Regions from separate parts of the Pseudoalteromonas sp. 0802 genome, predicted to be linked through region 1. Evidence: riboswitches for the same ligand, from Rfam matches in the RefSeq annotation. Region 1 holds a riboswitch; the other holds the start of a gene.
What was found. Region 1 has a riboswitch for lysine ahead of lysC (lysine-sensitive aspartokinase 3). Riboswitches for the same ligand answer to the same signal wherever they lie in the genome.
Positions count from the first base shown of each region.

Region 2: another riboswitch for lysine. It lies ahead of dapA (4-hydroxy-tetrahydrodipicolinate synthase); the one in region 1 lies ahead of lysC (lysine-sensitive aspartokinase 3).

Region 1 is NZ_JABVXE010000001.1:645,777-653,008, forward strand. Features, by position in the region: gene HUS61_RS02990 (glutathione peroxidase) at 1-356, shown strand, start outside; gene HUS61_RS02995 (2-hydroxyacid dehydrogenase) at 322-1,305, shown strand; gene HUS61_RS03000 (sodium-dependent transporter) at 1,411-2,736, opposite strand; gene HUS61_RS03005 (4'-phosphopantetheinyl transferase superfamily protein) at 2,884-3,621, shown strand; gene lysC (lysine-sensitive aspartokinase 3) at 3,598-4,977, opposite strand; lysine riboswitch at 5,059-5,231, opposite strand; gene nhaD (sodium:proton antiporter NhaD) at 5,320-6,570, opposite strand; gene HUS61_RS03020 (hypothetical protein) at 6,719-7,232, shown strand, end outside.
Region 2 is NZ_JABVXE010000011.1:7,864-15,095, forward strand. Features, by position in the region: gene HUS61_RS15105 (succinylglutamate desuccinylase/aspartoacylase family protein) at 82-1,200, opposite strand; gene HUS61_RS15110 (PLP-dependent decarboxylase) at 1,206-2,411, opposite strand; gene HUS61_RS15115 (2,3,4,5-tetrahydropyridine-2,6-dicarboxylate N-succinyltransferase) at 2,411-3,151, opposite strand; gene dapA (4-hydroxy-tetrahydrodipicolinate synthase) at 3,166-4,050, opposite strand; lysine riboswitch at 4,188-4,384, opposite strand; gene HUS61_RS15125 (DNA-3-methyladenine glycosylase I) at 4,568-5,263, shown strand; gene HUS61_RS15130 (YdiU family protein) at 5,272-6,684, shown strand; gene HUS61_RS15135 (OmpA family protein) at 7,151-7,232, shown strand, end outside.

The sequences.
Region 1 (7,232 bases):
AACAAGGTTTTACCGTACTCGGTTTTGCCTGCAATCAATTTGGCCACAATGAGCCACTTGATGGCAATGAGCTTAAAGCCTTTTATCAGCAGCACTTTGACGTCAGCTTTCCTATTTTTAACAAGGTGTTAGTGAACGGCCCAGACGCCCATCCGTTATTTAATTATTTAAAGTGTCATACCCGTGGAATTGCACAAAACCGCGCAATTAAATGGAATTTCACCAAATTTCTTATAAACTCAGAGGGTCAACTCGTTGCGCGATATGCCCCGCGCACCAAACCCGAAACCCTCAAAATGGTGATAGAGAGTAATTTAAATGATGAAACTGGCCTTATTCAGTGCGCAAAAGTATGAGCAACCGTTTTTTGAAAGGAATCTAACTGAATACGCTGAGTCTGTTTCGCTCAGTTATTTTGAGCAATCCTTAAACAGCAATACCACGCCCCTCTGCCAAGGTTTCGATGCAGTGTGCGTGTTTGTAAACGATACGGTCGACAAACACGTCATTGCAGATATGGCGGCTGTTGGCATTAAAGCAATCTTATTACGCTGTGCAGGCTTCAATAATGTAGACCTTGATGCTGCCAAAGAGCATAACATCAAGGTTTGCCGCGTGCCCGCTTACAGCCCAGAAGCAGTAGCAGAGCATTGTATTGCCCTTATGCTAACGCTCAACCGAAAAACTCATAAAGCCTTTAACCGAGTACGTGAAGGCAACTTTGATTTAAACGGTTTACTTGGTTTTAATCTGTTTAAAAAAACTATTGGGATTATAGGCTGTGGCAAAATAGGCTTAGCACTGGTTAATATCTTAAATGGCTTTGGAGCTAAGGTGCTCGTGTGCGACCCTATGGCTGGTGAAGGCCCTTACACCCTATGCGATTTAGACACATTGCTTACCCAAAGTGATGTCATTTCATTGCATTGTCCGCTCAACGAGCACACCCATCATTTAATTGATGCTAGCGCATTTAAGAAGATGAAAGACGGTGTCATGCTGATTAACACCTCTCGTGGTGCACTTCTTGATAGCCAAGCATGTATTCAAGCGCTTAAGTCTAAAAAGCTCGGACACTTAGGACTTGATGTGTATGAGCAAGAGTCAGAGTTATTCTTTAAAGATCACCGTGAAGAAATCATGCAAGACGATATTTTTTCACGCCTTATTAGTTTTCCGAATGTATTAGTGACAGGCCACCAAGGCTTCTTCACCCAAGAAGCACTTAGCGAAATAGCCTGCACCACATTACAAAGTGCTAATGAAATAAGCCAAGGCTTACCATTAACTAACGAAGTTATTTAAAGCAAGCGCACCTTAAATTAAAAAAGGCGTGAGGTTTAAACCCCACGCCTTTTACTTTTTTCTTTCACCTTGAAACTAGAAACTTGTAACTAGCAACTCGAGTTTCTATTTCAACAACGCCACGTTCACGAATACCGCCGTCATTAATAACGGGCAGACAAAGCGAATGTACTGGGCAAACCAATAATGGGGGCCGCTCGATACTTGATGCAATTTATTACCACGCTGCCATAACCAGCCAACAGTAATGAAATAGAACAGTCCCATTAAAGGTAATTGGTACTGTGTGAGCACCATAATGACTAAACCAAATAACCAGTCAAAATTTAAGATAATAAGTGATGAGGCAATAAACACGATTAGCGTTACAAATAAGGTTGCTTTTTTGCGCTCTACACTGTGATTCTCAACTAAAAATGCCACTGGAATTTCAGTCGATGAAATAGTTGATGTCACTGAGGCTATCGACATTAGTACAAAAAATAATAAGCCAACGAGTAAACCCACTTGGCCCATTGTGCTAAACAGCTCAGGTAAAATCGCAAAAATTAACTGCCCTTCACCGACCAATTTACCGCCGCTAAATACCTCTACACCGTTATGTTGGGCAACAAAAATAGCCGGAATAATCAATAAACCTGCTAAAAAGGCCACACCGGTATCTAGCAGTGCCACTGTGCCAGTTAGTTTAGGCAGATTGGCATCTGGTTTTAAATAAGAGCCGTAGACCATCATACAGCCAACACCTAACGACAATGAAAAAAACGCTTGTCCCATTGCCGCAATTATTAAGTTTGCATCAAGAATTTGACTAAAATCTGGCACTAAGTATGCTGCAAAACCATCCATTGCACCATCTAGGGTCGCAATATAAGCAATTAATGCCACTAACAACACTAGCAATAATGGCATTAAGCGGCGTGACCAGGTTTCGATACCTGATTTAACGCCTTTTAAAATAATACTCGCTGTAAGAATAAGCATCAGTGGCGTAAACACAAAATTGCGCGCCATGGAGTCACTGTGCAAAAAGTTACTTAACTCAGTAAAACCAAAGAAGCTTGCGACTGGCTCGAGCGCATAAGCGAGCATCCACCCTGCAACTATCGAATAAAAGCTCAGCATCACAATCGCACCAAAGAGGCCAATATAGCCTGCTGCGGCCCCCACTTTAGGTGCTGTGTCTTGCCATGCACTTGATAATGCTTTTACTGGATTCGCTTGTGCTTGGTGGCCTAAATACAGCTCAGTATAAAGAGCCGGAAGCGCTAATAAGAAAATAACAATGAAATAAACAAGTAAAAATGCACCGCCGCCATGGTTTGCCGCTTGTGTTGGAAAGCCCCAAATATTACCTAAACCTACCGCCGCACCAGAAGCTGCTAAAACGAAACCTAATCGACTTTGAAAGCCGTCACGAACTTGTGCCATACATCTACAAATCTGTTATTATTTTTCCTCATTAAACCATAATTACAGTCAACTGCGTAAACTATTTGCGTTTGTTCGTGCCTATAAAAGTGCATTTGCTGTAAAAATAAACAAAACTAAATTCAATCCCCGTGTAAGCGTTATACCATGAGCAGTCACTACTTTTCGAACACCCTTATCATCGAGCAGCAAAGCCAAACAACGGCCAAAAAAGTCATGCTTATGGATGCAGCACGTATTGATGTTGCAAGTTTACCCCTTAATAAATTACTAAGTGAGTTTGAATTAAGTGTGCTTGAAAAACGTAAAGTGCCTAGCGCAAAGCAAGAGTACTTAGCGACTCGCCTAACGTTAAAGTATTTGTATCAACATGCTTACCCTCATGATGATTTAGCGCTCAGTGAAATATCGAGCCAGTTTGATGACAAAGACAGCAAGCTAAAATTACATACCCCGGTTAGAGAACCTGTGTGGGCCTGTTTATCACATTCAAATGGTTTAATTGGCGCAGCCCTTAACCCTGAACAACAGCTATTTGGTTTTGATATTGAACAAAGCAGTAAGCCTCGCCCTTTTATCAAACTCGCAAAGCATTTTTATCATCAAGATGAAGTTGACTTAATTAGCCGTTTTGACGCTCCCGATGAACAGGCACAGTGCTTTTTTAGAATTTGGACATTAAAAGAAGCGCTTGCCAAAGCAAGTGCTCAGCCAATTGCGAAACTACTTGCTCCTAATGTATTTGAAGAATTGAGCAAACATAATTTCAGCGCGAGTAGTAACTCTGTTGAAGGCTTTGATATAAGTGTTGTGGCACAAAAAAGCACTGACTGGCAGTGCTCTTTTATTAATTTTAACGACTTACGCCGCGACTTGGCTTTCTAATAGTCGGCTGTGAATAGCCTGCACGACTTCATCTGACTCACTTTGCTCAACTAAGAAGCACAGGTTATGTTTACTTGCACCGTGGCAAATTAAACGAATATTAAAATCACTCAATACCTGCATTAAGTTCATTTCTTGCTGACGTAATTGAATTTCAGAACCAATTAAAGCCACCAGCGTTAAGTTATTCTCAACCGACACATGACAAAACTCAGAAAGCTTATCTAAACAAGCTTGATCAAGCTCAGGGCGTGATGCATTTGGTGCGTTATCTAAAGTGATTGCAACACTGATTTCGGAGGTAGTAACCAAATCAACCGAAATATTAAACTCACTTAAAATGGTGAAAACCCGCGCTAAGAAACCACTCGCTAAGAGCATTTCTGGGCTTTTAACCGTTAACAGAATTTGATTTTTACGCTGTGTTACGGCACGAATACCTGGTTGCTGAGATTTTTCTTTTTCAATCCATGTACCACCTAACTGTGGTTCACGACTTGAACCAACAAACACACTAATGTGGCTTCGGCTTGCAGGTAAAATGGTTGCAGGGTGAAGTACTTTTGCACCAAACGTTGCCATTTCGGCCGCTTCATCAAAGCTTAAGCGTGCAATTGGGCTTGCTTTAGCGCATAAACGCGGATCAGTACTGAAAATACCCACAACATCGGTCCAAATATGCACGCTTTTTGCGTTAATTGCTTCAGCGAGTAATGCAGCGCTGTAATCTGAACCACCACGGCCTAAAGTGGTCGTTTGATTGTGCTCATTGCTACCAATAAAACCTTGAGTTACCACAACATGGTCATCAAGTAGCGGCACTAAATGCTCTTTAGCAGCCGCAGCGGTTGCTGCAACATTTGGAGTAGCTTTAGCAAATTGGCTATCTGTTTTCAGTGCCTTACGTACATCAAAACGCACCGCATCAAGACCTTGCCCGCGTAATACTTGAGTAAATAAATACGATGATAAACGCTCGCCAAAGCTCAGTAGTTCATCTTGATCTACTACTGACTTAGCCCCGTCTGATGCTAGCTTTTGAAAAGCCTTAAGCGTTTCATTAAAGCCATGTGCTAAATCAGCATCCAGTGACAGTTCAGCTAATATTGCTTCTTGAATGGCGACAACGCCAGTAATGTGCTCGTCACGTTCAGCCGCACTCAAATCAGCTTTACACAATGCAACTAAATGGTTTGTCACGCCCGCACTGGCACTCACAGCAACTATACGTACCTGATTATCAGCACAAATGATTTCAGCGCAGCGGCTCATAGCATCAAAGTTAGCTACACTGGTGCCACCAAATTTTGCAACAACGTAATCTGATTTTGTGTTGGCGGCTAATTGGGTATTCATGTCGTCTCCTTTTGTGGAAAACTATCCACAGTAATTCAAGAAGAACTCGGCAAGGGGGTGCTTTGAAAATAAAGAGTAGTCCATGCCAGAAGCTCTCCACCTAGTTTGGTGACAGTTTTGAGGATTCAGCCCCATAAACCGAAAAATAACCGCGACGTCCGGTTAATTTTCTCGGCGAGTACTTCCCTCATTAATGGTCATCGGCGTTCGTCACCTCACATTAATTACCTAAGTATCGCACCTCTTCTGAATGTTAAGTTAACACCTGGTTAAAATAACAAAGCCTGCTGTTAGAAGCAGGCTTCGAAAGTTAACGTTTAGACGTCTAGCTGTCAAGTTGTTTTATGAAATTAAACTGCCCGCTAAGTGCGAACCGTAATAACCAACGGTATAAGCAATTAATAAATAAACCGACATTTTAAGATAGCTCATGAAGGTCAGTGCCTTAACCTTACTCATGGCAATAATGCCTGCCGCAGAGCCGATAATAAGCATTGAGCCACCTACCCCAGTTGCGTAAGTAAACGACAGCCATTGCTGAGGACTCATCACAATATCTGCTTTTAAAAGTGCTGCAGTGAGAGGTACGTTATCTACCGCTGCTGATAATAGCCCCATCAAGTAGTTGGCATATTCAGGTGCCATCAACTCATATAAGTGAGTAAATTTAGCAAGCATGCCAACTTCTTTTAATGCGCCAACCAGCAATAAAACACCAACGAAGAACAATAAGGTGTCGTATTCAATTTCACGAATATAATCGATGATTTTTTTGTTAACGTCTTTTTTGCGCATTAAGAATTGCGCAACCAAAAACATCAGAGATAAACCAAATAAAAAAGTTAGTAACGGCGGCACGCTATAAAGCACACTCAAAGTTAACGTAGCAATAATCGTCGAGAAGAAGATAACCGCAATGGTAATATCTGTCTTTTCGATACGACGGGCAGCTTGTTTTTCAAACACAACATTACCCGACATACCCACCGACAACATCGCCGCGAGCAGAGCAACACTTGTCAGTGCAGGGGCAATTAATAATAGTAGATTAGCAATAGTGACTTTTTCGTCTAAGAAAATCATCAGGGTTGTAACATCACCCGTAATCAACGACACCCCACCCGAATTAACACTAAATACAATTAAGGTCGCATATTTTATTAATTTTTTAGGATCTAATTTCAGTGACATCACCACCGCAAGCGAGATTAAAGTTGCAGTTATGTTGTCTGATATTGATGAAAATAAAAACGCAAAGCCACCAATCAGAAACATCAGCTTTCGTTCACTGATTTGATTTGGCATAATTTTATGAACAATATTCTGGATAAAACCTTTAGAGTTTAAATAGGCTACAAAGGTCATCGCAGCCATTAAGAACAGCCACAAAGTCGCGATTTCTAATATGTTGTGATCCAGTTGATGTTGTATGGTTTCTGGGCTTTGCCCATGAATTGGAGAGATAAATAAGATAATCCAGCATAAAGTTCCAAAAAAAAGCGTCGTTTTGGCCTTGTTTACATGGATAATATCCTCTATAACGATAAGCAAAAATGCCACCGCTATCAGGGTTAGGATAAGTGGGGTTACCATGGTGTTTGAACAACCTTTATAATAATGTAAAAATTGTAAGTCGAGTGTTTCGGCGCGGATTCTAGCAGCATAGAAAGCATAAAACTATTCTCAATTACATAATTTAATACTAATCGCTAACACCAAAGTCTGAATTTACTGGAGCCTTATGATCCCAGCTAAAAAGTTATTAAATACCCTTACTGAACATTGGGGGGTGTTAGAACTGCTATTTAAACGTTTTAAGATGGCTGATTTCAGCTTGAAAGACGTACAAAATGCGATAAAACAAAAACAACCTTCATGGTCAAATGAACGCATTTATAAAGAAACAAATCGTTTATTGAATCAAGATATTATCATTCCACTGGCAAAATCATCGCAATTAGAAATCAACCGTGCGATCGCCGATTTTGCGACTTTCTTGCTACAAGAAGAGCACTTAGGTCTTGCCCAAGAAATTAGCGTGCTCGTTGATGACTTAGCTCGCCTTGGTAATCGCCTTGCTAAAGCCGGTGAAATTGAAGATTACGACGAGCTTCGCCGTTTTAGCCGCATTATGGATGATCGGGTACGCAAAATAATGAAATTGTTTGCCCACAACGAAAACGCGATTTTAAATATTGTTGAGCAAGCAAAAGCTGATAACGCAGTGCAATCACTGCAAAAACGCTATCAGGCTG
Region 2 (7,232 bases), on a different contig from region 1:
GCCCCAAGCTAAGCTTGGAGCCCTGCTGTAACGGCCTAAGGGCATAAGCCGTTGACTCTCACGCAATGAGAAGGGATGAGCTTATAGCTCAAATACGTTGGTAAAAAACTTATAAAGTTCGGTACCTTGATTCACGCTTGCTGAAGCAAAATGCAAAATAGCAATGGCGTCTTTATCAAAACTTAATGTTTGTAGCGGCTGCTCAGAAAGGTAGCGCTCCATTCTTAAAATGCGGGCGATAGGCTCACCAGCTTTAATATGGCCACCCAGTGGGGCAAGATACTCGACCATGCCACCCATAGGTGCGTAGTAAGCTACATAATCTTCAAGCATGCAGGCATAACGTGTCATCGCTTTTGGATGATACGCAGCATCAACTAATACCTCTTTTTGATTGAGGTAACTTAAAATGCTATTTGCATCTTCAAAAGCCGCACTTAAATCGATTTTTTCTTGGCTACCAAGTTCAACAGTGAATGCTTCTACTTGAACAGCAAATTCACGGCCTTGTTTGGCAAGCTCTTCAGATAGTGACCACCATGGGCAAAAACTCGCTTCATCCATCGCGCCATCAAAATCACTTGGGATCAGTAACACATGCTCGATGTTGAAGTAGCTTGCGCTGTCTTTGGCGTATTCAGGGCAATATAAGTGCTTACTCGAGATAGGCCCCGTGTGAAGGTCTAAAACGATATCAGCCTGGTGGGCAAGCTTTTGCAAGTTAAGAGCAATGCGCTTACCCGTTGTTAGGCTGTAATCAGGACCCGTTAATTGACTGTCGATGTCAGCAACGAGTGCCTGTTTAAATGCAGCTTTAAGGGTCGCATCATCACTGTCTTTATGCTGTTCAGCAATCTGTGACGGTAACGCTTTATTAAAGCGGTACATGCGGTTCCAGTTGGTGCCCGTGATTGGGTCGAAGCGACCTAAAGTAAACTCACCTGATTTTTGGTTGCAACCAATAGGGTTAGCATAAGGAACTAGGGTAATATCGCCACGCAGCTTGAGTGATTTTAGCTGCTCAAGCAATTGATAAATTACTGCATTACCTTGTACTTCAGCGCCGTGCATATTTGCTTGTATATACACGTTTGGTCCCGTGCCATCGCCTTTTAAGCGATACACAGGAATTGTCAGTGGTAGGCCGTTGGCAATCTCGCCAACCACAATATTCTCTTGGCTGATTAACTCTTTACTCATGGCGATTACCTTAAATAATAGCTGGCATCTTCAGCGCTACGGATACACTCAATATTGCCTTGTTCAAGGATGTATTCAGCCGCTAATTCGTGGCATAAAAAGTACGGCATACTTTCGGTAAAGCCGTACGCACCACATTGGCTGAATACCAACCAGTCTTGCTCATTTAAATCGCTCGCTAATTGGTGCTCACCTAAGCAATCAAGGGCGGTGCAAAGAGGGCCGTATAAAGTCATTGCCGCAGGCTCAGCCGTCGATTCGCGAAGTAAGGCTGCAGGAAAATCTTGGCTTGTTACAGCAGGGCGAAGTAAATGGTTAATGCCGCCTGATAAAATCACCTGTTGTTGATTGTAATTCTCTTTGCGCTCAACAACCGGCGTTGCGTAATGGCCGCATTCGCCCACCGCATAGCGGCCAAGTTCCATCCAAAGCTCTTTGACACCAGCATCCGCTTTAATAGCCGCCAGAGTCTCGATAAGTGCAGACCAATCAAGTCGGTTAGCATCTTGCGTATAAGGAATACCTAAGCCACCCCCTAAATCGAGAATATTAAGGTTAATATTTATTGAGCTTGCTAGCTGTTGTAATGGCGCAATCATCGCACGCCATAGCTCGGCGAGCTTGTCAGTACTTAGCATATTGCCCCATTGGAAAATATGCAGACCATCAAAGCTAAGAGCTGGGTAATCACTTACAGTGAGTGCTTGCCACTCATCACAGCCCAAACCAAAAGGAGTAAGGCTATCGCCACCAAGAGGGTTCTTTTCGCTGTCTGGCCAACGAAGTTGTACGCGCAATAGAACTTGCAGCTGACAATTTGCTTTTGTTGCTTGTTCGTTTAACCAGCGAACTTGGTTAACGCTCTCGGCCACAAAAGTACGTACGCCGCGAGCAATGAAATGTGAAATTTGTGCAGGGCTCTTTGCAGGCCCTGTGTTGAGCACGCGCTCGCTATCGATGCCTTGAGCAAGTACTTGCTCAAGTTCACCTTTACTTGCAACATCAAAGTTAAACCCTGCGCTGTCTAAACATTGAATAATGCGAGACAGTGGGTTGGCCTTTACGGCATACCAAAGCTTCACATCGGTTTGCGCAGTCAGTTGATTTAAATGTGCAGTTAATTTATCTAAATCATAGATAAAAAATGGCGTATCAAGATGTGTTGAAACTTGTTCAACCGCTTGCTTGATGGGCGTGCTCAAAAAGCTCATTAACGTAAAACCTCTTCTAACAGTAATGATGCATCGCTTTGTTCATCACGGTATTTCACGATCAATGCACAAGACATGCTTAGACCTTGCTCGCGAGCCCATGCATTTGAAGCAGGGCGAGAGCCTGGGATCACAATCGCGTTTTCTGGGATGGCTTCACCTTTGTCTAGCTGGCGCTCGTTAACGCAATCGTAGACAGGAATAGTTGCAGATAAGCGTACACCTGGCGCAAGTACAGCACCTTTTTTCACAACCACACCTTCAACAATAACGCAGCCTGCGCCGATGAATGCGTCATCTTCAATAACCACAGGGCTAGCGCCAATTGGCTCTAGTACACCACCTAATTGTACTGCAGCACTTAGGTGAACATTTTTACCCACTTGTGCGCATGAACCCACTAATGCGTGGCTATCGACCATAGTACCTTCGTCGATGAACGCACCAATATTCACATATGCTGGTGGCATGATAATCGTGCCTTTGGCAACGTGTGCGCCACGGCGAACACTGCTACCACCTGGTACCATACGCACGCCAGCATCTGCTGCAAAGCCTTGTGGTGCTAAGTTGTGCTTATCAACAAAACCACCTGGGAACTCAGTATTAGTGCCGTTTTTAAAGGCTTCTAAAATGCCTTGTTTAACTTCAACATTGGCGTGCCAGTTGCCGTTCTCGTCTTGTGTTGCTGCGCGAACTGCGCCTGATTCTAAATTGTTTAATAATTCTAACCAGCTCATGATAAAACCTGTTTTTAGTTCCAAGATAAAATAGTGTTGTTTGCGTGGGTGATGCTGTCTGTTTGCTCAAGCTCTAAATGCGTAAGCGGCGGACGTAAATGCGGGGTATTTATTTTACCTTGCAGGTGCATCAGTACTTTTACGGGGATTGGATTTGCCACAGCGAATAAACTTTGGATTGCTTGCGACCAATCGGTGAATAGATTTGGGTATTGACCACTTAAACTGCGTTTAACAAACTCATGGGTTTGACTCGGCCAAGCATTCGCGGCAACCGAAACTAAACCTTTTGCACCAGCTTGAGCAAAATATGGCATAAGTGCATCATCGCCACTGAAAATAGCCAGTGTTGGTGATGCCGTTCTAAAGCCTTCAAATTTGCTAATGTCGCCACTGGCTTCTTTTAAAGCCCAAAGATTTCTGTGCTCAGCAAGGTTTTTGATCACCTGTGGTGAAATCTCAACTGCGCTGCGCCCTGGTACGTTATACAACATACAAGGGTGGTTACTTGCGTCTAGTAGGCTTTCAAACCAATGTGTTTGCCCAACAACCCCAGGTTTTGCATACAGAGGTGAACCTAACAGGTAGCCATGAATAGGTAGTTGGTTGCAGTATTCAACCCAAGCAACTTGTTGCTTAAGGTTCATGCCGCCCACAGCAACCATGAGTGGGACACTCGGTGCTAATTGGCAAACATGCTCAACGATGGCTTGTTGCTCTTTGAGTGAAAGCGCCAGTCCTTCACCGGTACTGCCAAGCAATAAAATGCCGTTATTTGCATCTTGCTGCTCAGCGACCAGTTGTTCAAGGGCCGTGTAATCGACCTCGCCAGATTCAGAAAATGGCGTGACAAGCGCTGTCCACAATGGATAGTCGTTTAAATCAAAATTGTTGATCATCTCTCACGAACTTATAAGGTATTCGAAGAGTTTATGCGGGAACATTTGAATGGAGCCGCATGTCGTCGTTCGAACAAGGTATAATTCGAAGAGCGAATGGGCTTAAAATAATAAAGACGCGACGGCCTTATTATACTAAGACCAGAAGCTCTCCACCAAACTAATCAATAGCGCTATGCTATTGTTGGTGACAGTCGCTGGGATTCAGCCCAGTCGCCCGAAATAAGCACCTCACAAACGGTGTTATTTCTCGGCGTTAATTCCCCTCACGTATGATCAACAGAGTCTGTGCTCTTCCCATACGCTACCTGAATAACGCACCTCTTCCAGCCCTTTATGCTCGCTTTAAAGGTTAAAGCCAACATAGTTAAATAGGGTATTGGCGGCGATTAAAGCATTTTAGCCATCTAGGTGTCAAGGCGAAGGATTTGTTTTTTAGTGACCGATTTTGCAACATGGTTACGTATAAGCGTGTTTTTACGTACACTTAGCGTTAACCAAATAAATTGGAAAAATGATGGAAAAATTTAACGATATTTATCTGCGAGCCGTATCTCGAAAAGGCAGCGAAGAAATGCTGCATGCATTGTTATCAAACCCGCTCGATGATACTGATATTGCCAAAATGCATGACGATTTATGGTTAGAAGAGTTTACGCGTAAAGTCTTTCAAAGCGGTTTTTATTGGTCTGTTATCAATAATAAATGGGCTGGTTTTCGTGATGTGTTTTGGGATTTCAGCGTAGAAAAGTTGTTGATGATGCCGCCAGATATGCTTGAGCAAAAAGCCAGTGATGAGCGAATTGTTCGTAATTTTAAAAAAGTACAAACGATCCCAGAAAATGCGTACATGATCCACGAAGTTGCCGAGAAACATGGCAGTTTTAGCCAATTTATTGCAGATTGGCCAACTGACAATATTATTGGTTTGTGGGCCTATCTTAAAAAGCATGGTGCGCGTCTAGGGGGAAATACTGGCCCTTACGCTTTGCGAGCGCTTGGTAAAGATACCTTTTTGCTTTCTCGCGATGTAGAAGCCTACTTGCGTGCCCATGAGTTGATTGATGGCGGCTTACAAACTAAAAAATCGTTACAAGCGGCGCAAGACTTCTTCAATGAATTACAACAGCAAAGTGGCTACAGCCTGCAGGCACTTAGTCAGCTTGTGGCTTATGGTGTAGGTGATAACCGCGTAGGTGTCGCAACACGTTAAGGACGGTTATGAAACTGCAAACTCGATACACAGATATTAGTGAACTACTTGCGATTGAAGATATGCCTAGCGCCGTTGCTGAGCCGCAATTGCTGCTCTTCAATAACAAGCTCGCTGATAATTTTGCGATTAATCACGACAGCGAATTCTTAGCTAAATTACTATCTGGTTCAACAATAGATAAAGATGTTTCACCGGTTGCACTTGGTTACTCAGGTCATCAATTTGGTCATTTTTCACCGCGTCTTGGCGATGGCAGAGCACATTTGCTTGGCGCTATTGCAGATAAAGATGGCACATTGTGGGACTTGCAGCTAAAAGGCGCTGGAGCAACGGTATTCTCACGTGGTGGTGATGGTCGCTGTGCTATTGGTCCAGCTGTACGAGAGTACATTATGAGTGAGGCGCTTTATGCGCTAGGTATAGCGACTACGCGCTGTTTAGCTGTGGCTACAACTGGTGAAACGGTATATCGTCAGCCACCACGCCCAGGGGCAGTTGTTACTCGCCTAGCTAAAAGCCATATCCGTGTGGGTTCATTTCAATACTTAGCTACCCAAGGTGATATAGAAGGGCTAGAAAAGCTCGTTGATTACGCAATTAATTGTCATTTCCCTGACATTAGCAGCACGGGTGAGCAGCGTTATATTGAATTTTTAACTGCCGTACTCGATAAGCAAATTGAGCTGGTTATCAGCTGGATGCGAATTGGCTTTATACATGGCGTGATGAATACCGATAATACCTTGATTAGTGGTGAAACCATTGACTATGGTCCTTGTGCGATGATGAATCAGTTTGACCTAGACACGGTGTTCAGTTCGATTGACCATCAAGGACGTTATGCATTTGGTAATCAACCCAATATAGCCAATTGGAATATTGCACGTTTGGCTGAAAGCTTAATCCCTTTATTTGCTGCTCAAGAGAGTGCCGTTGAGCAACTCTCACCGGTTGTGAATGGTTTTGCTGCTAAATTTAATGATGCATTTAATACTATGTGGCAGCAGAAATTAGGATTAGCAGGTCAGCAAGAAGGCGATCACGCTTTAATTTCAGAGTTACTGGGGTTAATGAAGCAACACCAACTTGATTACACCAACACTTTCAATGCTCTTACTGAATCTTTAGTAAAAGACTTTGTTATAGATTCTAATTTAAAAGGGTGGGTTTCAAAATGGAGGCTCAGAACATCAGCTGAAAGTTACAACACAATGCGAGCCGTTAATCCTGCAGTCATTCCGCGTAATCATAATATTGAAATGATCTTGGCTGAGTATGAAAAGACTGGATCTAGTTCATCAATCAATGAGTTTTTAAAAGTTATTCAAAAACCATATGAGTATGAGGAAGAATTTGCGGCATGGTATCAACCTCCGAAAGAAGGTGATTGTAATTACCAAACTTTTTGTGGTACTTAAGGGTTAATCTTTATGGTTGATAACAATTGTAAATGCTCATTTTTTTAAATCTGAGTGTTCGTTGATTGAGCAAGTTAGCTGCCAGTGTTATGATTTATATCAATAAAATAGCACTAAAGTTTTGCTTTTTAACGAAAATTTACAAATAAAGTTGCTTTCAACTTGTTGATTTAAAAATAACCAATATAATAATGTAATTGGGAATGGACTTTTATCGGTTTTGAAGTCAGTAGATTAGGCTGAATCGACTTTCACCTAATCATAACAAAGCGATCTAAAGGCATTGTTACGCAAAGTTATTTAGATAACCTATTATTTGGGTAATTGACTGAAATTACTCGGCAAGATTTTTGTTCTGTACCGAGTTCGTTAAGTTTTGATTAACTATTAGTCGACTACTCTGTTTAAACTGATTGAGCTGGTTTGACTTAGCTACAATTTTAATTGTGAAAATGGGAAGGAAACAATGAAATTAAAATCACTTACTATTGCTTTAGCACTTGCTGCAACTAGTGCTTCAAGCTTCGCTGCCGAAAAGCAAGGTTTCT